3 regions of the Pelotomaculum schinkii genome follow, and region 2 is predicted to be linked to each of the others. Evidence: riboswitches for the same ligand, from Rfam matches in the RefSeq annotation. Region 2 holds a riboswitch; each other region holds the start of a gene.
The links. Region 2 has a riboswitch for molybdenum cofactor ahead of fdhF (formate dehydrogenase subunit alpha). Riboswitches for the same ligand answer to the same signal wherever they lie in the genome.

Region 1 (8,078 bases), on a different contig from region 2:
TAAGATGAATATCAAACATGGATATTACACGTCATTACTGGGTTCCCACCAGCCCCTGTATTTGACCGGGCCCAAGTTAGGACCGAATTACCACGAGTGGATGCTGAAAATCAAGGCGGAACTTGACCCGCTATGGGTATGCCACCCGCCGGTTCCCCTCGGCACCGACGAGTTCGTAGAACGGGCGCCCTGGATGATGGAAATTAAGGATTGGGAAACACCAAAATATCCCGAGGAATGGCCCAATAAAAAGTAATAGTCAATTAGTGACAACTTGATAAGTAACTACAGTTATTGCCTGGGGGCCGGCAAAAGGCCCCCAGGATGCTCGTATCAACTAAATTTGAAATCAATATTCCTGCTAGTCAGACCAAAGACCTAACGCTATTCCTTGAATAGTTCAGGATCCATCAGTTTAGGACCGCCGTCAGGTATTATTAATTTAAACTCACACTGGTCAAGTATCTGTGTTTGAATATCTATACCCGGAGCAACCTCTTCAAGAACCATGCCTCTTTTATCTCGTCTTATTACGCATCTTTCTGTAATAAATACAATATCGTTGCCTTTTTTCAGCGATTCCTCAGCAACAAAAGTTGTCTTATCACATTTTTTGATAAACTTTTTGAATTTCCCTTCTTTTACAATTATCACTTTGCCATTTTCAATTTTGGTTTCTATCCCAACGGCTGTAAATGTGCCTATAAAGATCAAATGCTTTGATGACAAAGAAATATTAGCAAATCCGCCTACCCCGCCAATTTTTCCATTTAGATGACTCGTGTTTACATTACCTTTTTCATCGACCTCGCTCAATCCAAAAATTCCCGCGTCGAGGTTTCCTCCGTCAAATAAGCTGAAATGATCACCATGATCACATAAAGCTTCTACATTCCAGCTGCATCCGAAATCCTTTCCCAAGGCAGGGACTCCTCCTATGCATCCTGTTTCGGTAATCATTGTAACCATATCGCTTTGCCCCATTTCATTCAGGACATTTGGGATAGATGTTGGCATGCCAATTCCGAAATTTATTACGTATCCAGGTTTAAATTCCTTTATAGCTCTTCTGCACATAACTTTCACATCGTTTAACGGCATTGGCTTAATTTCTTCCAATTCGGCAATTGCTTCACCTGTGAATGCTGGATTATATCCATCTTTATTGCTTCTAATCCAGTTCTGCATAATTTCGTCAGGCTTTTCCGCAACCACAATATAATCAATATATATACCCGGAACCTTGACCATTCGAGGATGTATTTGATTGACTTCGACTATTTTTTCTACCTGACATATTACTATTCCACCGTTTGCTTTTACCGCCTGTGCTTGTGAAAGTAGTCCAATATTTATAGGCTCCTTTTCACAGCTTATATTTCCGTGTTTATCAGCCGTCGTAGCTCGCATGAGACCTATATTTAATTTGGGAAGCGTATAGTAAAGGTATTCTTCACCCATAAAATCAGGAACATATTTAACGAGATCTTCACCTTTATCTATTGTAAGTTGATTTAATTTACCGCCGTCATTTCTCGGATCCATAAATGTGCCAAGTCCAACCTTTGACATGGCGCCATTCATGCCTCTGCCGATCTCCCGGTACATCTGATAAAAAACTCCTAGCGGCAGCATCCAGCCCATAATTTTATTATCAGTTATTTTCTTTGCAAGATCCGGACATACACTCACGAATGATGAAATACTTTTCGTCATCATTCCTTCATGCAAATATTGAGATTCTGCAGTCGGTGAAGTAAAATTACCTCCTCCAGATGCTCTGATAGAGGTAATGTTCTTTGGATGTCCTTCACGTAAAAAACGTTCCTCTATAGCATCCACGATTTCCTGAGGCCATCCGGTAAGACCATCGACTCCTGTAACTATTACATCCCCGTCATTAATCAGATTTGCAGCTTCTTTTGAAGTTATTATTTGAGCCATATTATCACCCCTTTACATTTTCGGTTTTATTGTACCATTTTTTGTACTATTATTACACATCTTAATATGGACTATAGTAGCTTGTGAGCAGATTGCCTTCAGCGGGAAGTACGCGCAAAGTATTAACAAGCCTGCCATGTATATTACAGAACGGGCTGTATTTAAACTTGAAAAGGAAGGCATGACCCTAATCGAGATTGCGCCCGGCAGCGATCTGGAAAAAGACGTTTTGGCCCACATGGATATCAAACCGGTTCTATCACCTGATTTGAAGCTGATGCCGGAGGGAATATTTCAACCTGAATGGGGTCAATTAAAAGAAATAATCAACCAAAAGACCAGCTAAGGAGAAAGGACGACGATTCAGTCGTCCTTTCTGTGCGCGACGGGCAGTGCGCCTCCAACTGGACTTAAATATATAAGAGTTTCTCTTTATTTGTCAGTAACTTTCTGCGACTGCTTTCTTTTGTTTTTGCTTTGGTTTTTCTTTGTCTTTTAATGCGGGCCATCTGAATATTCGACTCAGGCTGATGTAGATCCACCTGGATTCCTTGGTCAACAAAGGTCCCAGCACTGCTAAAATAAGGACATAAAGAGCCGCAAAAGGTTGCAGGATAGGCAACAGACCTCCGGCCATGGCGAGTTTTGCTAAAATAATGGAGAACTCACCACGCGATGTTATGGTCAAGCCTACATTGGTAGAGGCCATATGGGAATATCCAGACATACGGCCGGCGATCATCCCGGAGGCAAAGTTGCCGGTTAATGTCAAGCCAACAGCCGCTAAAGCAGGCAAGACAGCCCCACCAAGAGCAAGGGGATCGATGCTGAGCCCAAAACTAAAGAAAAATATTGCCCCAAATAAGTCTCGAAAGGGAACCACAAGCTTATCAATCCGTTCCCGGTGCTCAGTCTCACCAAGTACCAGACCCACCAACAAGGCCCCGATAGCTTCTGCAACATGGATGGTTTCCGAGAACCCGGCAATGATTACAAGAATTGCAAACAACACCAGCATAAATACTTCATCAGAGGGAATATTTAATAATCTGTTTAACTGTGAGAGAAGCTTACGTCCCAGGAAGACAATTCCAATAATAAATCCCAGCGCCAGTCCTGCTGAAGCCAATACATTCATGGTAGACGTTGCCCCAGTTAAGACAAGGCCTGATACAACAGAAAGATAAACAGCTACAAAAACATCCTGAAACATCATAAGGCCAAGGATCATTTCTGTCTCCGGCCTAACCGTACGCTTTAAGTCAACAATCATTTTGGCAACGATGGCGCTTGACGAGATTGTTGTAATCCCTGCCACGATTAAGATTTCCTTAAACGGCCATCCCAGTAAAAAGGGCAACAGCAATCCGAGGGTCAGGTTGATTGCCATGTAAATAATTCCACCCCGAATAATGGAACGGCCCGCCTTTACCAGCCTTCCGACGGAGAACTCGAGTCCCAGGTGAAACAAAAGAAAGAGTATACCCAAACGTCCCAGGAATTCAATTAATGGAGCACTATCTATGAAGCGAAAATCAAGAACCCCAAAATGTGGCGTTTGTGGTCCAACAAGCATCCCGGCCAGTATTAACAACGGTACAATTGAAAACCGCAAGCGGGAGGATAATAGGCCGGCAAACGCAATAATGCCCAGGGCCAGCCCAACTTCAAAGAGCAAATGCTGCTCCACTACCTAAAGACTCCCGTGCTGGATTAAGTGTTTACAGGCTTTTACCTTTGCCCTCTCGCCCAATATCACCAGGGTTGCCCCTTCCCTGATTATTTGCTCCGGCCCGGGATTGATTATTTTGATCTGGTCACGTTTCACAATAGCAATAATAGTGGCGCCTGTTCTTTTGCGAATGCCCAAATCGCCGATCGTCATACCAGCCGATTTGGCGCCCGGCTCAACTTTGTACCATTCAATAAACATTTCATCAAAACACACATCAACCGATTCCAAATCCCTCGGCATATAGGACATGCCGCCGATAATACCTGCCACACGGCGGGCCTCGGCATCATCAAGTGTAACCATTGATATGCTTTCTTCGGGGTCATCGTTATCAAAATGATAGATTTCACGCCTTCCGTCATCGTGAATAACAACAACGAGCTTATCTCCACTGCGTGTATTGATTTGAAACTTTCGTCCGATTCCGGGAAGGTCTGACTCTCGAATTAAATCCATACTATCCCCCATTGGTATAATTGTATTTTATTCTTATTTTGTCTTATTTAAATTATACAATAAAACTATAGCTGAAGCACTTGTATTGTATATTTTGTCATGTACTGGTGAAGTAATCATAAAGAAATATTATAAGAAGCAAAACCCCGGCACTTTGGCCGGGTAGTTCTGGGACGGTTGGGTATATTCTTGCTGATGCCGGCACTAGAGTTTTATCACAACGACTTTTTCTTCAGTCATCTCCTCTATTGCATAACGAGGCCCCTCTTTACCTGTGCCGCTTTCCTTCCAGCCGCCATAGGGCATAAGGTCTGTACGGAAGGTAGAAACATCATTTATAATTACCCCGCCGGCTTCCAGTCCTTCAGCGCAACGGCATGCAATCTCAAGGGAATTAGTAAACACACCCGCTTGCAGTCCATAACGGGAATCATTGGCTAAAGCGATGGCTTCATCAATTGTATCATAGGCAATAATGCAGAAAACGGGGGCAAAAATCTCATTACAAACGCACTTCATTTCAGGAAGAACATTGGTTAATATGGTAGGTTCCAGGAACGGTCCGCGGCGGCGGCCGCCAATCAATATCTCGGCGCCTCCGGCAACGGCTTCATGAATCCATTCCTCAGCCCTTGCTGATTCATTTTCACTGATCATGGAACCTAAATCGTTGGCTGGCTCCAAAGGATCGCCGACTTTTAAGGTCCCGGTCAGGGAGACAGCCCGCCTGCAAAACGCATCATAAACCGGGCGGTGAACATATACCCGCTGCACGGATATACATACCTGCCCCGCGTTGGCAAAGGCAAAACGGACACAGGCCTCAGCCGCTGCGTTTATATCCGCGTCACTATGCACTATCGTGGGTGAGTTGGCGCCAAGTTCCAGGGAAATAGGCCTTAAGCCAACTGAAGTCTTAAGCTTTATCCCCACCTCAGAACTTCCTGTAAAACTATAGTAAGCAATACGCTTGTCTCTGGCCAGGGCGTCGCCGACCAAAGCGCCAGGCCCCATAACCATATTTAAGCAGCCTGCAGGCAAGCCGGCCTCCGCCATGATCTCGCACAATTTGGCCCCGATGATGGGAGTTGCACTGGCCGGCTTATAAACGACAGTATTTCCAGCTGCGATGGCCGGGCCAATTTTATGACAGGTAAGGTTGAGTGGAAAATTAAAGGGTGTAATGGCGCAGACCACCCCCCGGGGGACGCGTATGGTCCATGCCCGGCGGTTTTCATTGCCGGGAGAACCGGCGATAGGAACGATTTCTCCTTTGATCCGTTTGCTTTCTTCTGCGGAAATCAATAGCGTCTGGGAAGCGCGGGCAACTTCTCCCATTGCCTCTTTAATGTTTTTCCCAACCTCCTGAGAAATTATGGAGGCCAGTTCGCTTTGCCGGTCCATTAATAGTTCGCTTGCTTTTTTGAGTATCTCAAAGCGACTGTAAGGAGATAACTTCTTCGTCCTGGACGCTTCCAGCGCAGCGGCAACAGCAGCATCAACTTCCGCCGGTCCGGCTAAAAAAAACTCAGCTATAGCTTTACCGGTTGCCTTGTTTATTACTTTTTCCTTCTGCCTGGTAGTCATCCAGTTTCCATTGATAAATAAACAGACTTCTTGAACCACTATCCCAATCCTCCAACAAGTTTGAAATTTTTCTTGCAAAAACAAAAACCGCACGCACGTGCGGTAAAAAAGCATAGCAAAAAAAACATGCTCCTTTCCACACGGGAGGCTTGCCCGTTTCCAAGCAAACCCTATCGGTCCGGGACCATAGCGCTTCATACCTTAGGTCTCCGGACTCGGAGTAACAAAAAGTAAATTCTATGCATATTGAATAAAACCTTTATTCTGTCAAAACATTTATGCTGTAAACTTTTACCTTCTACCGCCCTTGTTTTGGTTCTGACCGACTGTAGTAAACTTAGGCCCGCCATTTGAGACGGTTTTTTCGCGGGATATCGCCTCGCTCTCCGGAGCGGGGCTTTTTGTGCTTTATGGTTATTATTCCAGGTTCTGTGGCCGGAGCTTTTTTCTTGGAATTATTAATGAATTACAATCGTATGTCATAGTATATTTTAAGACAAGGGTAGTCAGGAATTCATTTCAAAAAAAGGAGGGAGCATATACCGGTGGTAATTGGGAAGGAAAAAGAATACAACTGCCGCATAGAAATCGAAGATAGTATTGTTGTGATAATTTGCGGAGAAATTGAGACCGATCAATTGAAAAAATGCCTTAAAACAGTTGAAGAAACAGAGGCAATAAAAATATTAGCAAGTGAGGAAAAACAATAAACTTTGCCCCCTCTATGGAGGGGTTTTCCATCTGGCTGAGCGGGATAACCAATATCCCCCGGCGGATATTTCCACCATGAAACAATGTGTTTTGTTAGGGATCCGGATGAACCAATCCGGTTTTTTTTATTTTTATAGAAATATGGTATGGACAATCCAAAGAGACGTATAGAAACCAGTCAACTCATGAGGAGTGTATGGTCCCCGGAATAATGTCGAGATTTATCGAAATGTGTCTGAATATTTTAAGTTATATTGCTAGGTGATATCAGCTTTTTGTCGAAACAATAAGTAAGACGTCTTGTGAGTGAGGCAGACCCATGGACACAAAATTTGTTTGGTTTCTGCTGCAGGGCATCCCCGAAATGACTGGCACATTTGCCTTAGTGTTAGCTATTTTAAGGGTCCCGATCAGGTGGCTGCTTGTTATACCCACAGCAACTATCATTTGTATAGCCATATATCTAATTAGGACAGCCGGCGCGTCTTTTGGGGTGCACACGGCGTTCTTAATCCTTTCCATGGTTGTTCTATTGTGCAAAGCAACCAGATCAAAATTATCAAGTGTATTTATTGCTTCTTTTGTCACTGAAGCAATAGTAGCGACAGTTGAATCATTAAACAACATCATATTTTCACACTTTTTAGATTTAAATATAAGCACCCTGCCGGACACGAATTGGGTTCTGTGGAAAATGATTGGCTTCCCGCAGAATGTAGTTATAATTCTGCTCGCGATCTTGTACGCGAAGTTTAAAAGACCCAGGGAGGGTATGTGGAGAGTATGAGTTACATGGCCGTCAGCAGGCGCTTGGCAAGCTACTTGCGCGCGAAAACCGGCGCTTCCCAGGAAAAAGAAATGGTCCTGGCCTATGCCACCGACATCATCATCATCAACTCGCTAAACCTCTCCGCTATATTGCTGATCGGCTTTTTGCTGGGGATTTTACCGGCCACTATTGCCATCCTGGCCACTTTATTTTTATTCCGGCACACCGCCGGCGGCGCGCACTCCGACTCTCCCTGGCGGTGCGCTTTCATTACAATATTGTCGACTACCTTAATGTCTTTGGGCGCTATGTTTTTTCCCAAATACAGTCAAATTGGTCTTGATATCATCGCTTTACTTGCATTATTAATAGGTTTTACCGCGATCATTAAATTAGCTCCGGTTGACAACCCCGCCGCGCCGATTGTTTCACCGGTCAGACGGAAAAAACTTAAAATATACTCCCTGTTGGTTTTTTTGCTGGCTGCAGCAATCACGATCATATTGCGCGACAGTGTCTGGGAACACGCCAAAGTGGTACAGGCAAGCCTCGCTTTTTGTCTCATCTGGGTCAGTTTTATGTTGACCGGGCCTGGACATCAATTGATGAATTTTATTGACCGCACCTTTATTTTGAGACAAGGAGGTGAAAAAAATGAAGGGTTTGGCTAATAAGCTGTTTCTTTTGGCGGTAACGGTGATGACATTCCTCGCCGGGATAGCTTCCGCCAGCGCTTGTGGTTTTGGCCAATACCAGCCTGAAGTCCCTGAATCTCTCAGAAAATAATACATAAAAAGGGGTGGGCAGCCACCTCTTTTTATGATATCTGTTAAAGGGGTAATAGTTACATGACGGATATCAAAAAAACCAGGGAGT
Region 2 (8,078 bases):
TTAAGAATGTTTAAAGCCTCTCCCACTTCAACCTTATTATTCTTTACATCATCCAGCAATTGGCGAAGCTCGTCTTTTCCCATTTACAAATTTCCCTTACCATTTTTAATCTGGAAGTTACACCAAACCATAACCAGCTTGTGAAAAGGCTGTCCATAATCCCCGCTGATTTATTTTACACACCCACACCTTATAATATAGCTAAAGCATAAACTGTTGCTGGTGTAATACAACTGATACTTTTATTAGGAATAAATCAATATCATCCTTGCCAGGTAATGTATTCAATGTAACATATCCCCACTCTCCATACACATAAGAAGACCAGGCTTTGCTTAAGCCTGGCGGCTGGGATGATATTCAATTTCAACAATAATTGTTAATTCCCTTCCATTAACAAAAAAATAAAACTGGTCAGGTTATTTTGTTTTAAATTCGCTCAACCTTGTAAATTCCACAAGGGCGTCCAGTGTTTTTAGTGTAAAAACCTTACCTCTTGTAGCAATCAATAACTTTTTCATATCCTCACGACGGACACCGAACCCACGCCCACCGATACAAGCAATAACTTCAAACTTAGGGGTTCTTGGATTTCCTGCTAAACTAATAGAGGCAAGATGTTGCACACGAGTAACTTTATCACGCGCCGTACCGTCATCTTCAGTAATCTTAGCCTCGATAACTACCTGAGGATTAAATTCACTCGGTATTATAAAATCCGGGGCCTGGTCAAATCCTGCAATCCGTTCCGCCCTCTTTGTTTTCCTGTAACTAACACCGGCCTTGGTTAATACCTCTTCAATGGCCGATTCAAGACTATCGCCAATCAATTCGGAAACTGAGTCCCTGTGTCCGGCAAAAGGTCGCCCCAAGAATCGTTCATATAAAAGCATGGCATAAGGTACCCCCATACTTGACATCGTTCTTATAGCAGATGGGCCAGCGCTTGTATCTGCCTTATCTAATCTATGAATTTTATCCGATTCAACTTCCGGAACCGGCGAGTTAAGTAACTGGCAAGCAGTTTCTATTAAAGCTTCCACTCGTTCTTTTTTAATGAGACCGCTACCTAAGGGTGTCAAAGGCGCCATGCGAATATTTCTGTCTAAAGTTCGAACGAAACCCTGATTTATTTCGATACCTGTACGTTGTGTAGTTACATAAGCCCATTCCGGGGGAGTAAATCCAAGCATTGCCCTTAATACGATAATAATCATCGGATTTTGAAAAGCAGCCCTTGTTATAGGGACCGGCTCGATATTTTGGAACCCGTTTGTTACCCGCTTTAATACTTCATAACCTGTCTCAAATACAGTATAGTCGATAAACCCATTGCCTTTAGGCAGTACCAGGAACTCTGATTCAAGGCAGGAGAAGACAGCGGAAATGTATACATCTGGATTGGCTTCAATAAAGGTGAACGGCACTTCAAAAGGATATTTCATCTTCTTCTCCTCCATAAGATTCTTGTTTTTCATGAGCTATTAAACTTTGATAACAGGGAGCGTTTGCCAAGACATCTGACAAAAATCTTTCAATAGAAGGCCAACCCCCGAGTTTATTTATAGCCTGTGCCACCACCTTCATCTTCTCTGATGCTGACACATCTATATCCCAATTCTTGCGTAAGTTCCAAACAGCTAAACGGATAAGATGACCGTAAGCTATGCAGCGTATATCACCATGCGTTAACTTGACGTTACCTTTTAGAATAAGCTCCAAATCTTCCCTAACCAATTCAGCTATTTCTTGGGACTTGGATACTATGGTACGCCGTGGGACTGTACCAGTTGAGCGGCAGACAAAAACCGTATCAATTATTGATGAACCTGTCCCGTTAATGTGAATAGAAGCACCCATCTCTGCCGGACAGGGGATTGAGGCAGAACAAGTCAGTCCAGCATCAAGGATTGCAACTGCAACAGGTAAATATGCTTCAATTTTATTGTGATGGTAGGTAAAGACTAAAGGTGCCCCCTCTTTTAACGAACACGCCACTTTTGCAAAAATGGCTGCCATTCCTTCGGTGAAATGTGAAAGTCCCCGTTCCATCGTAATATTGCCGGTTAATTCTTCTATGTCCCTTGTGGAAGATTTATTAAATACTCCACTAGTATCTATAGCTAACCGGCGCAGCCATACATAACAAAAGTCCATCAATTCAGCATATTGTACATTGGCAAAATAAGGTGGATCGGTTATTACAGCATCAAGAGACTCGGGGGGTAAATCAATGAAGGTTGAACTGCAGCAATGAAGCGCAACATTTCTATCTTCCGGTGACATGGAAGTGTTACGGTGTTCTCCAATCCATTCTCCTCTGATCGCTACTTGAACTTTTCTCCCGCCTTGATGCCGAATTTCAAAGGGATTAGCACAGTAGGCTTTAGCATGATCATACTTAAGAATAATATTAGACCAACCACCGCTTCCAATGTTTGATCCTTTTTCACCGTTCGGGATACCGAGCAGATTGGACTCACACTGCATCAGTCCAACTGGAAAGCCATGTATTGAAAATATATCAAGTGATTTCAGTGCCATAGAATCGTAACGGCAGAGCATGTTCTGGTAGCGAAGCAGATCAGAAAGATTTGTTGCTAATGCATTTCGAATCTTTTCCTCAGAATGTCCAGAAATAGCCTGGCAGCTTAATTCCAAACCTAACAACTGCCGCTCATTAAACATCTCACGGTATCTCCGGTAACCCCATCTTAGAAGGCGGTCGGTTTCATCACCAGGCGGGATCTCATCGTCAGGAACAAAGCTAGGGTTTAATCGTCTCCAAGTTTCAGAAGCTATCTCATATTTCTCTAGATCTTCCCGGTCCGGTTTTTTGAAGAACCTGCCCTGATGGTTGGGCTTACATAAAGGACAGTGATACTCTATTGCTATCATACGATGTTGAGGAGCGCCATCTAAAGGCTTAGGGTAGATATTTATTTTCCCACAATGAGGGCACTCGCAACGGTTGCGAGTGGCCGGCCCGTTAATTTTTAATACCACACCACAAGCATGACAAAAACCAGGTTGTTTCCTATCCTCCACCTCATTCAATTCCCCGCAAGCAGAACAAATGATCACATTTTTTGGATGGCGCTGATTCCCTGCAAGCAAAAACCCAGGCAACAAATCATAAATGCTCCCGCACTCATCACATTTTAGTGTTTTTACCCAGATGAAATACTTGACATGAGCATTTGGAGAACCGCACTCCATGCAAATAGTTCTATAAAAGGAGCCAACTTCATTTTCCAGTCGTTGTTGAAGATCAACTGCCGCCTTACGATATGACTCAAGGTCAAGATGTTCAATCTCCTGGCGAACGATCCAATACGCCATTGGATTAATATCGTAGCCGGTAATATCGCACCCAAGCCGATTGGCTTCAATTAGCGGTGTCCCCCCACCCATAAACGGATCAGCTATTTTAATACCTTTTAAGGTGTGTGCCTTATAAAAATTATCCTTTAAAGCACCTTCAACAAACTCAGACAACAAAAGCCCCCGGAATAAGGTGCCGGGGCGTCTGGCAAACCATTTATGTACTGCAATAATTGGGCGATAATTCTGTTGGATTTGTTTTTCATAAAGGGCTAAATCAGAAATAAATGGGATGTCAAAATCTTTCTCAATCATTATTTCCCTCAGAAATCCTTACTTGTCCTTGTCTTATTCGCTAACCTAAACCAGCTTTCCTGCAAAAGTTTTTTCAGTTGCTGTATGCCCTTTATTGAAACTTTCTGATTCCTAAAATTAGGACTGATTCCAGTAGATTATTATGTTAGATAAATCTTACCCAAAAGGAAATATTATAAAATAACTCTTATTTAATCAACTAACTTTCATATAAGAATAACCTGCCTTTTTAATATATTGATTACAATAACTACCTTTGGAGCCTGCATTCATCAATTCATTATAAACTTCTTCCGGTACACCAAAATACTGGTAAATACCACTCTTAATAAACTCGATTTCAAGAGTTAATGTTTCACTCTCATATCCTACTGATGCTAAATTACTTGATTCAACCGGAATTCTAATCATTTTTTCTCCTCCTAAGTTAAAAGTTTGTTTATCGACATATTATTACATTTAACCATTCTGAAAGAAAGAATATTTCCTTCAACAGTTACTATTAGCAGAACAATTGCTAACTTCAAACATTGTTTACCGCCAAACACACTATGAGATCTCTAAATCTAAAAAGAAACCGGCTCCCGTATTATATGGGAGCCGGTTTCTTCAAGTAATACTTAACTTGCCTTCTCTACCTTCACCGCGCAGACCTTGTATTCGGGAATCTTGGAGATCGGGTCGCGCGCCGCGTTAGTTAACTTGTTGATCGGCACATCCGGGTATTGGAACGAGGTAAACACCATACCCGGCATTACAATTTCAGTAATTTTGGCAGCCAGTTCCACTTCACCGCGGCGGGAGGTAACCTTGACCTTGTCGCCTTCCGCGATCCCCAGCTTGGCAGCGTCAATGCAGTTAATCTCAAGGTATTCCGTCGGGTAGAATACCTCCAGGGCGCCGGTCCGCTGGGTCATGGTACCGGTGTGGTAGTGGTATCTCCTGCGTCCGGTGCTGAGGATGAGCGGGTACTCCTCATCGGGCATTTCGTTGGGCGGAATATACTCCACCGGGTGGAACTTGCCCAGCCCGCGACCGAATTTGCCGGCGTGGAGGAACTTGGTGCCGGGGTGCTCGGGTGTCGGGCAGGGCCACTGCAGGCTGCCCTGTTCCAGCCTGGCGTAGTTGATGCCGCCGTAGGACGGGGTGACTTTGGCTATCTCTTCCATAATCTCACTGGCTGAGCCGTAATTCATGGGATATCCAAGCGCATTAGAAACCATGCAGATAATTTCCCAGTCGGGCTTGGCCTCTCCCGGCGGCTCGACTGCCTTGCGTACGCGCTGGACACGCCGCTCGGTATTGCTGAAGGTGCCGTCCTTCTCGGCAAAGCTTGCCGCGGGCAGGACCACATCGGCCAGCTGCGCCGTCTCAGTCAGGAAGATGTCCTGCACTACCAGGAAATCAAGCGACTCCAGGTTGTGCGCGGCATGGTTGGCGTCAGGATCCGACAGGACCGGGTTCTCGCCCATGATGTAGATAGCTTTTACAGATTTACCTGCTTCGTCGATAATTTCACCGACAGTTAAGCCCGGCTTGGACGGGAGCTCGTCAACACCCCAGGCGGACGAGAACTTGGTCCGGTTCGCCTCAAGAGCCACCGGCTGGTAGGCGGGGAAGAAGGCCGGCAGCGCGCCCATGTCGCAGGCGCCCTGGACGTTGTTCTGGCCGCGCAGCGGGTTAACCCCGCTGGACTCCTTGCCGATCTGGCCGCAGAGCATGGTCAGGTTGGCCACGGCAAAGACGTTGTGCGTACCGCAGATATGCTGGGTCAGGCCCATGGTGTAGAGGATAGTGGCGTTTTTGGCCTTGGCGTAGCCCCTGGCCACTTCCTTGATGGTTTCCGCCGGCACGCCGGTTATTTCCGAAACATAATCAGGCGTATACTTGGCAACTGTTTCTCTTAACGCTTCAAAATCCTCGGTGCGCTCTGTTACAAATTCCTTGTTCCAGAGACCCTCGGCAATAATCACGTTGGCCAGGCCGTTTAACAGGGCAATATCAGATCCGGAATTAATCCGGAGGTGGTAATTGGCCAAGCCGGCTATTTCAGTCTTACGGGGGTCAACCACAGCCAGGGTGGCCCCTTTACGCAAGGCTTTTTTGACCTGTATGCCGATGACGGGGTGTCCTTCGGTGGTATTGGTCCCGGTGGTAAGGATAAAGTCAGCATCGGCAATTTCCTGGATGCTGTTGGTCATAGCGCCGCTTCCAAACGCTGCCGCCAGACCGGCGACAGTAGGAGCGTGTCAGAGACGGGCGCAGTGGTCGATACTGTTGGTACCGAGCGCTGCGCGTGCCAGTTTGTTCATTAAATAGTTTTCTTCGTTGGTGCAGCGGGCGGAGGAAAGGATGGCAATGGCTTCCGGACCGTAGCTGTCCTTAACCGCGCCAAACTTCTCCTTCACCAAAGCGATAGCTTCATCCCAGGTAGCTTCCTCAAACTTACCGTCCTTCTTAATCAGAGGCTTCTTCAGACGGTCCGGGTGGTTGATAAACCCGTAGCCAAAGCGGCCTTTGACGCACAGGGCGCGTCCATTGACATCGCCTTCGGTCGAGGTGACCCCGATGACTTTGCCGTCCTTGACATTAAGGTCGAAAGAGCAGCCTACACCGCAGTAAGGACAGGTAGTGGTTACTTTTTCTATTTCCCACTTGCGGGCTTTGCCGAGCATCCCTTTTTCGCTCAGGGCGCCGACCGGGCAAACTGATACGCAGTTGCCGCAAAAGACACAGTTGGATATATCCGTGTCGCTATAGGGCGAGCCCATGGCAGGGGTGACAATGGAGTTAAAACCGCGGAAAGCAAAATCGATTACGTTGTTGCCCTGGATTTCCTGGCACATCCGGACGCACTTGCCGCACAGGATGCACTTGTTCATATCCCGTACGATAAACGGGTTGTCTTCTTCGATCGGGTAGCTGTGTTTTTCACCCGGAAAAGCGCCGGCCTTGACTCCGTAATAGTAGGCGTATTCCTGCAGTTTGCATTCGCCGTTCTTGTTACAGGTAAGGCAGTCCTCGGGGTGGTTGGCCAACAGGAGTTCCAGGTTGGTCTTGCGCGCTTCTAATACCGCCTCTGAGGCAGTGTATACAACCATGCCCTCGGTAGCCTCGGTCACACAGGAGGCCGGCAGGTTGCGGGCGCCCGGTATTTCCACCACACAAATGCGGCAGGCGCCAGGTTTGCTGAGTTCCGGGTCATGGCAGAAGGTGGGGATGAAGATACCCACACTCTCCGCTGCTTCCAGGACCGTGGAACCTTTCGGCGCCGTGACCTGGACACCGTCTATGGTAAGCGTAACGGTTGCCACCATTTAAAACCTCCCTTAAAAACTTCACTCCTTTCCAAATTGCGGGAGGCGCAGCAGTTTCCCACTGAACCCTATCGGCCAGCTATCATGCCCTGTGGTTTAGACAGTATGGCTCGGAGTTCATTTATATAGTTAAACAATAAGTGGTTTTATTTCTCCAGCTCTTTGAGCTTGGACAGCACATCTTCCAGCTCCAGCGCTTCCGGCCAGGATACTTCAACAAACTCTCCGTCTTTCTTGAGCATTGGGGTAAGAGGCTGGTCGCTGTAACGCAGCTCCATGCCGAGCCGTCCTTTCAGGCAGAGCGGGCGGCCCTGGCCCGGCGCCTTTGCTGACACGCCGACAACCTTGTCACCCTTGTAATTGAGGTCAAACTGGCAGCCGGCATCACAGAAGGAGCAGGTGACCTGTTTTTTCGCAATTTCATAGGTCCGGCCCTTACCGGCCAGGTTGGCGTAGTTCAGGGCGCCAACAGGGCACACAGCCACGCAGCGGGCGCAGGATACACAGTCAGATTCGGCCAGGTTGGTATCCATAGCCGGCGCCACCCTGGTCTGGAAGCCCCGGTAGGCAAAGTCAATGACCTGGCGTTCCTGAACTTGAGCACAGGTACGGACACACCTGCCGCACAGGATGCACTTGTTCAGGTCACGGGTGATATACGGGTTGGAATTATCAATGGGATAGCTATGCTTTTCACCTTTAAAGCCTGATTCCCGTATCCCATAGCGGTAAGCGTAGTCCTGCAGCCGGCAGTCCCCGTTCTTGTCACAGGTCAGGCAATCAGCCGGATGGTTGGCCAACAAGAGTTCGATAATGGTCTTGCGAGCTTCCACCACGTCGGGTGACTCCGTCTCAACCACCATGCCGTTGGTAGCTTCCGTAACACAGGAAGCCATCAACGTCCGCGCTCCTTTAATATTAACAACACATATGCGGCAGCCGCCATAACCGGGATTTTCCGGATCATGGCAGAAGGTGGGGATGAAGAAACCAGCTTCCCTGGCTGCGTCCAGTACCCTGGTCCCAGCCGGGACAGTCACTTCTTTGCCGTTGATGGTAAGGGTTACATTAGCCAATTTTCACCCTCCCCCTACGCTTTGTATATGGCGTTAAATTTACACT
Region 3 (8,078 bases), on a different contig from region 2:
GTATCGGGGTCGACCATGAAATCAACAAATGCTTTTGCTCCATCCTTGTTGACAGTACTGAATTTTTCCGGGTTAACCTGCATCACATGGTAGATGTTCAGGAGCGACGCATCCCCTTCCGACAGGATTTCAAGGTTGATATTTTTCTTTTGGGCCAGGTATGTCGCCCGGTCGGTCAGAGTGTAGGCCTGCTTTTCATTGGCGATGTTTAAGGTCTGCCCCATCCCGGCGCCGCTCTGCTGGTACCAGTTGCCCTCCGGAGTGATTTTGACTTCCGCCCAGATTGCTTTTTCTTTACTGTGGGTGCCTGAATTGTCTCCTCTCGAAACGAAAACAGCCTTATTCTCCGCTATTTTTTTAAAGGCGTCGCCTGCTTTAGTCCCTTTGATACCGGCAGGGTCCCCAGCGGGGCCGATGATGATGAAGTCGTTATGCATCACGAGCTGGTAGTTTACAACTGCGCCACTGTCCACAATCTTTTTCTCGGCCGCGGGAGAGTGCACCAGGAGGACGTCGGCCTCTCCCTTTTCACCCATGGTGATAGCGGCGCCGCTGCCTACAGAGACAGTTTTAACGTTATATCCGGTCTTCTGTTCAAAAATCGGGATCAGCGCGTCTAAGAGCCCGCTGTCCTGGGTGCTGGTGGTGGTGGCGAGGATCACATCTTTCACTTGCGGTTTGCCGCACCCTGCGAAAACGACCAAAAGCATTGTTACCATGAGGATCATAAGGGGCGCTAAAAAGTTCTTTTTACTCAAAGTTAGTCCTCCTCCAAATATTTTACTTGAAATAACGTACTGAGTTGTCTTTATAAATGTAGGTGCGAATTCATTCGCACAAATGCAACATTGACTGCCATAAGTGCGGCGCTGGCGCGCCGTGTGCGATTGAAATCGCACCTCGCTGAGCTTTTATTCTCGCTGATACCAAAAAACGAAACTGCGAACTACATTTTCATATTAGTGTTTAATTTATTTATTGACCCAATAGGAATGCAGTATATACCTACGCCATACGACCTATGACTTACGACCTACTTGGGCAGGTTTTTCCCCTCGGTGGAATTGGGGAAAAACAATGGCTCACCGTATTTATCCTTGCCGAAATCCCTGATGATCGTCTGTCCCTCGATTGATGTGCAAAAATCAATAAACTGCTGGGCCAACTCGTCTTTAACTTCCGGGAACTTCTGGGCGTTGACGGGGATCAGGGAAATGTAGTTAAGCAGGGCCTCGTCTTTTTCCACCAGCACTTTCAATTTGACCTGGTCTTTCACGGTCAGGTATGTAGCCCGATCGATAATAGTATAAGCGTTCTGCTCATCGGTATACTTTAAGGTCTTGACGTTGCCTTCCGAACCTTTTTCATATACGTGGTACCAGTCGCCCGCCGGCTTCAGCCCGGCAGCCTTCCACTGGGCCTTTTCCGCAACATCCGTACCGGAGTTGTCCCCGCGACTAATAAAAAGGGATTTTGTATCCATAATTTTCTTCAGCGCCTCAGCCGGTGTTTTTAGTCCCTTGATTTGAGCCGGATCCGATTCCGGCCCGACAATTACAAAATCGTTGTACATCAGGTCAATGCGCTTGGTCCCGTATCCGTCGGCAACAAACTTTTCCTCCAGATCCTTGGCATGCACCATTACGACATCAAAATTGCCGCTTTTCGCCATTTCCAGGGCAGCGCCCGTACCGGCGCCCACATGTCTGACCCGTATCCCGGTCTTTTTCTCAAAACTCTCTTCCAGCGCCGCCACAATCCCGGCGTCAATCGGACCAATGGTGGAGGCCAGCAGGATTTGGCCGGCGACAGCCGGCGCTGGCGGCGCAGTCGCTTGCTGTTTAGCGCAGCCGGATAGTACAAACAAGAGAACCGTAAGAATAACAATAGCCAGGGAAACCATTTTAACTTTGTCCTGCAACGTAATTCCCTCCATAATTTGTTTGCCAATCGTCACTACAACCGGATTTACCACCTCCAAAAATAAAAATGCCGGACAGCTTGCGAAAAATAAAGCCGGCCCGGCGTCAGCGCCATTGCAGTCTCCTTTTCGCATTGGAAGGCACGACGGTTTCCCGTCACACCCTAACGGCCGGCAGTCATAGCTATAATGCCTTAGGCAAATCCGGCTCGGAGATTTTAAGTTTTAAAGTACTATATTTTAAACTATGTTTTAGGCTTTTTATGTTTTCTTGGCATTAACAGCCTTTTCCACATAATTTCTACTAAAAACCCCAAAGTCCTGCTAAATTTTTAAAATAGCTGCAAGCAATAAAATAATAGTACTCTTCAAATAATTATAGGTTATATTGAAAATAAAGGTGAAATATACCCCACGACTTGATAAAACATTGCAATAATTGACATTAAAATGCTACACATCAAATAAATGATATACGTTAAAACATTAAACATAAAATAAATACACTAAACATGAAATTCAGTTATCAGTAGAAACCCTGATCCAAGCCTATTTTGATAGCTGAGCAAGCTCATTTGAACCTTCCTTTTTACTGTGACAACTGCTTCAGGAACATCGTCCGATACAAAAGCGCCAAGATGGCCTTTATACCGCGGACACCATATACACTTTCAAGATTGAAGCGGGTTCATTTTCTATTCTTTTTTCACTTCCATTCTGTGACTGTAAACTGTGACTACTTGAATTGCCCCGTCTTTTTCAATATAGCGTACCCAATAGGTAACATTTCCAATTCGCTGATTGGCTAAGAAACTTGAATCTTCGGGATTAAAAAACCGTTCGCCGGATTCCTGCGCATGTTTTATGACTTTTTCAATGTCTTCCAGAAGAATATACCGTTCGTCCATAATGCGCCATACTTCGCTAGGAATGATTAAATCCTCCATTTTGGTTAATTCCGCCTCCGACTCTTCATTCCATAATTCTCTTAGCAATTTCTTTTTAAGCTGCGCTCTGTTTGCATGTCTTTGTGAAAGATTCGGCATTTTTTTATGCGCTATCTCATCCAAATTCTCCCCAAAAATCAGGTCCAGAATATGATAGGTGCTTTTACCGCCCTCCACAAACAAATCCTTGCATATAGCGCAGTAAACCAAAAAATCTTCATTACTTTCGTTTATTCGGTCTATCACAAAGTCATTTGTCTGTTCACGGTTCGCAAAATAGACAAGTCCGCCGTATCCGCAGCATTTTGTTTTTTCTTTTGCATATTTCAGTTCCTTTATTTCATAACCAAGCTTTACCGCGATATTTCTCAGACTTTCGTGAATATTTTTATTATGCCTTGTAGAGCAGGCATCATGGACATTCAAAATATGGTTCTTCCCATTTTGGGCGGTTTCCGGAAGTCCATAACGTTCAAAGATTTCCCACAAAGATATAAAAGGTATCTCCGGAAGATATTTTTCAAAGATGCCGCAGCAGCTTGAGCACGCCAGAATAAAAGTAGGTTTGCCCATTTCAGCCCATGCGTCTCTTAATCTTTCAATACTATTCTTCATCAAATCCTGTCTACCCGCCCAGTCGGCGGGGGCGCCGCAGCAGCCAAGCATTATTCCAACGCCTTCTTTTATCCTGGATAAAAGGTACTTATAAGCTTTTTCGACATACTCCGGATAGGACGCTGAAAGCTGGCATCCGGGATAAAACAGATAGTCTGCCTGTTCTGTACCTGATTCATCCCCTTTAAAAAGAGATTGCGCGTATTTTGGCGATGGAGACTTAACCAGGAAAAAGTGGCTGCTGTTGCTGAACTCCATATCCTGCAGCGCAAAATCATGTGCAGAAGGAGGCATTTTGCCCTTTTCTACCATACTTTCCCTGGTCTCCTGTATTATATCCTTCATGTTGATGCCCACATGACATTGTTCACCGCACAAACCGCACATTGTACAAGAATTTATCATCTTATTTGCGTACCGTGTACCCAGGATTACATTTTCGTTATGATTAATTTGCCTTGTATAATTTTTCGGACCAATATTGAACTTCTTCATATGACTGCACGAATCAATGCATTTTGTGCACCTGCATTTAAAGCATCGTCCGGCTTCATTTACAGCCTCATCTTCGCTGTATACGTCAGTGGTCCTTACAACCGGCGCTGCAGGTTCAATATCATCCACTTCATATTTAAGAGGTGTTTCAAATGCCCCCTCCCTTTCCCTTGCAGCCGTCATGGAAAGTCTCTTAACGTATCTTTCTACGGAAGCTGCAGCTCTTCTGCCTGAACTTACCGATAAAATAGTAGAGCCATTTTTATATAACAGTCTTCCCCCCGCAAATAGGGATGAATACTGTACTTGAAAAGTCTCAGGATTAATTTGCAGATTCTCATTCCATTCGCCCGTGCCAAGGAAAACCGCATTGTTCTCGTTAATAATCTCTTTTAATTCTTTTTGGCTGATACGTCTGTTAAAAATTACCTCAATATCTAACTTGCTGAATATTTGAAGCTCTTCTTCTATAATAGCCTTTTCAAGGTTTGCACCTTCGTAATCCCATAATCTACCGCCTAGTTTATCCGACTTTTCATAAATTGTGACCTTAAAACCTTTTCTGTCAAGTTCCAATGCGGCCGAAATCCCGCTTAAACCTCCTCCAATCACAGCAACCTTGCCAGCATTCTTAGGAATGGGCAGTGCTTTTTTAGGGGGTGTGTACCCATGCTTTACTGCTGCCTTCTCAAGCTCCGATATCCTTATCGCTCCACCGGCAGCCTCTCTCACACATGCACTTTCACAAGGATGGTCGCAAATCATGCCAAGCACTCTTGTAAAAGGCATTCGTTTCTCCAATATTTTATAAGCTTTATTAAAATTGCCTTTTCCCATCTCCGCCACAAATGCTGCCACATCCATGTGAATAGGGCACCATGCCGTACAAGCTGCAGGTTCATCATAAATACACCTGTCACCCGTTTTCAGCAGCTTTTCATTGTCCATTGAGAATACCTCCATTATAATAAACGGATAAATCAATAACATCAAAACCCAAATTTTATTGGTTTACCCGTTTACAATTCGCTACGCTCCATACTTCTCAGGTGAAGCTTTTTATGAAATCTAGAAATTGCAAGGCTTTGAAGCGAACTTTCCTGGATTATTAAAATATGGAATTGGAGTTTTTCCATATACTCCAATTCCATATTTATTAGTTTAGTTTACTAACATGTAATATATCAACTAACTTTAAAGGTTTTTCAAGCCCTCCAGAACCTTTTCCGGATATGCCGGCAGCTTAGTTATACGTACTCCGGTGGCATTGTAAATTGCATTGACAATCGCTGCATGCGGAGCTGAGAGAGGCATTTCTCCAGCGCCTGCCGCACCATAATAGCTAAGTGGTCTTGGAGTCTCCTGGTGAATAAGAACTATATTGTCAGGAACATCCTTAATTTCCGGGATCCCACAGCCTATAAGGGTCGTATGCTTTTTCAAATCTTCAAAGTCTTCGCTAAGCGCAAGACCTATTCCCTGTGCCAGACCACCATAAAGCTGACCTTCAAGTACCAATTTATTAATTATCGTACCGCAGTCCGATACCATCGTTAGTTTATCAACTTTAGTTTTGCCTGTTGTAGTATCAACCTCAACTTCTGCTAAAAGTACACCATACATGTAGATTGGGAATGGATTTCCTTGCCCTGTAGCTACATCACATGCAGTACATGGTGCAGTCCATTTTCCAGCATATTTTACCGGCAGTTTTTTATTAATCATTTCATTGTATGTTCTGAAAGTACCATCCGGTTTTCTCAGAGCATCCAAGAGATTTCTACATGCAACTGTTGTAGCATTACCTGTAAAAACGTTTGAACGGCTTCCACCTGCAGCTCCGCTGTCCGGTGTATATCTCATATCATTCATAACCAGTTTTATTTGTTCAAGCTTTATTCCCAATGGCCTTAATGTTTCATATGCAAAGCTCAGTGTTCCCATATCTGCGCCCTGGCCATGGTCTTCCCATGAATTTCCTACTGTAACTCCCTCTGGTGTTATCTCTGCCCATGCTTCCGAGGAATCTGCACCGTCAAGTCCGCAGCCATACTCAAGCAGTGATACGCCTACGCCATATTTGATATCTCCACTTCGTGCATTCTTGGCTGCAGCATTTTTCTTAGCCTCCTGGTAAAGAGGTCTTATTTTATCAATTGCCTGTGGGAAAGCAATTACATCAGGTTTACAACCAGTTGGTGTGGTATCGCCTTCTCTATATACATTTATATATCTTAACTCTAATGGATCCATTCCAATTTTTTCTGCCAGTTCATCCATCAATACTTCTGATGAGAACAAGCTTTGCGGTGAACCATAACCTCTGAAAGCCGAGCCCCATGCATGGTTTGTAGCAACTGTTCTACCTTCGCCTCTGATATTTGGGATATTGTAACCGGCGCCAATGAACTGGTGGCCTCTCATTGTAAGAAGATCACCAAATTCCATGTATGGACCATGGTCTACCGTCCAGTCTGATTCCATAGCAACAAGTTTTCCATCCTTATTAGCTCCCAGCTTGAGATTGATAAAGAATGGTGATCTTTTTCCTGTATAAGTTATCTGCTGGAACATGTTGAATTCGAGGTATACAGGTCTCTTTGTAACAAGTGCAGCAACACCAAGCAGACCTTCCATTGTCGGACTGAATTTATATCCAAAAGTTCCTCCTGCATTATTCTGTACAATAAATAATTTTTCTAAAGGAATTCCAATACCTTCTGCAACCATCAAAGCATGACAATGGATAGCTACACTCTTTGAATGAACCATTAAATTTCCTTTTTCATCAAGGTATGCAAACCCCACATCCGGCTCAAGAGGAAGGTGCGGCTGTCTTCCAACATAAAAATCATCCTCAACCACATGTGGCAGGCTTTTCATTAAAGGTGCGGTGTCGTTACCTTTAGCTATCTGGGTTTCGAAATATACATTTGGAGTACCGGGATGTATTTCAATTGCATCTGCAGCCATAGCTGCAGGCGCGCTCAGATATGCCGGCAGTTCTTCCAATTCAACCTTAACTTTTGCTGCTGCCCGTTCTGCCTGGTAAGGAGTATCTGCAAGGACCATAGCAACGGCGTCCCCAAACTGGAATACCTTCTTATCATTAAGAATTGGTCTTTCTTTACCGTCCCCTTTGTTCTGTGGAAACGCCAGACCATTGATTCTGTTTGTTCCAGGAACGTCCTTATAGGTTAAAACCTTGAATACTCCCGGCATTTTCTCAGCTTCTGAAGTATCTATGGAAAGAATATTTGCATGAGACACTGTCGCTTGTACAAGCTTGATATGCAGAGTATTTTTAGGAAGTTCTTTTATTTCCAAATCTGCTCCAAAATCCCAGGTTCCTGTAACTTTTGCAGCAGCGGATGGACGGATTACTTTTGACCCAAGTATACTGTCGCCGTCCTTCAGTTTAAACCACAAATTTTCTTTTTGAATTTCACCTCTCATTAGCCTGGCAGCATCCATAACTGCATCCACTAATGGTTTGTATCCTGTACATCTGCAGAGGTTTCTGTTTTTCTGGAACCAATCTCTTACATCTTCTCTAGTAGGATTTGGGTTTTGATCCAACAAAGCTTTAGCAGAAACAATAAATCCTGGAGTACAGAAACCGCACTGTGCTGATCCGTGAACCATCCAAGCAAGCTGAAGCGGGTGCAGGTTATCTTTTGTGCCTACGCCTTCGATTGTAATAATCTGAGCATTATCCGGTATTCTTTCCATTGTATAGAGACAAGACCTCACAGGCATACCGTCCCATATAACCGTACATGCACCGCATTCTCCTTCCCCACCACAGCCAACCTTGGTTCCTGTGAGCAAGAGTTGATTTCTTAATACACTTGCGAGGGATTCTTCATGATCCACCGTGAGATGTTTTTTAACTCCATTTATTAATAAGGTTTTTTTAATCATGTGATTTTCTCCTTTTTTATTCTTTACTATTTAGAAACTACCTACCTGAACCTAATCTATACTTGTACTGCAGCATTGTCCGTAGCTGCATCTTAATACTCTTATAATATCTTTCCTATTCAGCCATTTATTAATTTTACGCCTCTTCAAACAGATCTATAAATTTTGATGCAATT

Region 1: another riboswitch for molybdenum cofactor. It lies ahead of Psch_RS14405 (aldehyde dehydrogenase family protein); the one in region 2 lies ahead of fdhF (formate dehydrogenase subunit alpha).
Region 3: another riboswitch for molybdenum cofactor. It lies ahead of Psch_RS08105 (ABC transporter substrate-binding protein); the one in region 2 lies ahead of fdhF (formate dehydrogenase subunit alpha).

Annotation. Positions count from the first base shown of each region.
Region 1 covers NZ_QFGA01000002.1:713,402-721,479, reverse strand. Annotated here, with positions in the region: gene Psch_RS14430 (FAD-binding oxidoreductase) at 1-256, shown strand, start outside; gene Psch_RS14425 (malonate decarboxylase subunit alpha) at 385-1,944, opposite strand; partial or broken gene Psch_RS21715 (acyl CoA:acetate/3-ketoacid CoA transferase) at 2,030-2,290, shown strand; gene Psch_RS14415 (cation:proton antiporter) at 2,384-3,634, opposite strand; gene Psch_RS14410 (cation:proton antiporter regulatory subunit) at 3,638-4,135, opposite strand; gene Psch_RS14405 (aldehyde dehydrogenase family protein) at 4,340-5,761, opposite strand; molybdenum cofactor riboswitch at 5,836-5,955, opposite strand; gene Psch_RS14400 (hypothetical protein) at 6,268-6,432, shown strand; gene Psch_RS14395 (hypothetical protein) at 6,753-7,220, shown strand; gene Psch_RS14390 (accessory gene regulator ArgB-like protein) at 7,217-7,873, shown strand; gene Psch_RS14385 (cyclic lactone autoinducer peptide) at 7,857-7,988, shown strand; gene Psch_RS14380 (ATP-binding protein) at 8,051-8,078, shown strand, end outside.
Region 2 covers NZ_QFGA01000003.1:45,405-53,482, reverse strand. Annotated here, with positions in the region: gene larB (nickel pincer cofactor biosynthesis protein LarB) at 1-83, opposite strand, end outside; gene Psch_RS16315 (hypothetical protein) at 420-1,445, opposite strand; gene Psch_RS16310 (DUF1156 domain-containing protein) at 1,429-3,639, opposite strand; gene Psch_RS16305 (KTSC domain-containing protein) at 3,835-4,050, opposite strand; gene fdhF (formate dehydrogenase subunit alpha) at 4,260-6,953, opposite strand; molybdenum cofactor riboswitch at 6,965-7,084, opposite strand; gene Psch_RS16295 (NADH-quinone oxidoreductase subunit G) at 7,103-8,032, opposite strand; gene nuoF (NADH-quinone oxidoreductase subunit NuoF) at 8,047-8,078, opposite strand, start outside.
Region 3 covers NZ_QFGA01000001.1:1,740,436-1,748,513, forward strand. Annotated here, with positions in the region: gene Psch_RS08100 (ABC transporter substrate-binding protein) at 1-728, opposite strand, end outside; gene Psch_RS08105 (ABC transporter substrate-binding protein) at 1,034-1,921, opposite strand; molybdenum cofactor riboswitch at 2,028-2,148, opposite strand; gene Psch_RS08110 (pyridine nucleotide-disulfide oxidoreductase/dicluster-binding protein) at 2,617-4,926, opposite strand; gene Psch_RS08115 (molybdopterin-dependent aldehyde oxidoreductase) at 5,173-7,902, opposite strand; gene Psch_RS08120 (4Fe-4S dicluster domain-containing protein) at 8,039-8,078, opposite strand, start outside.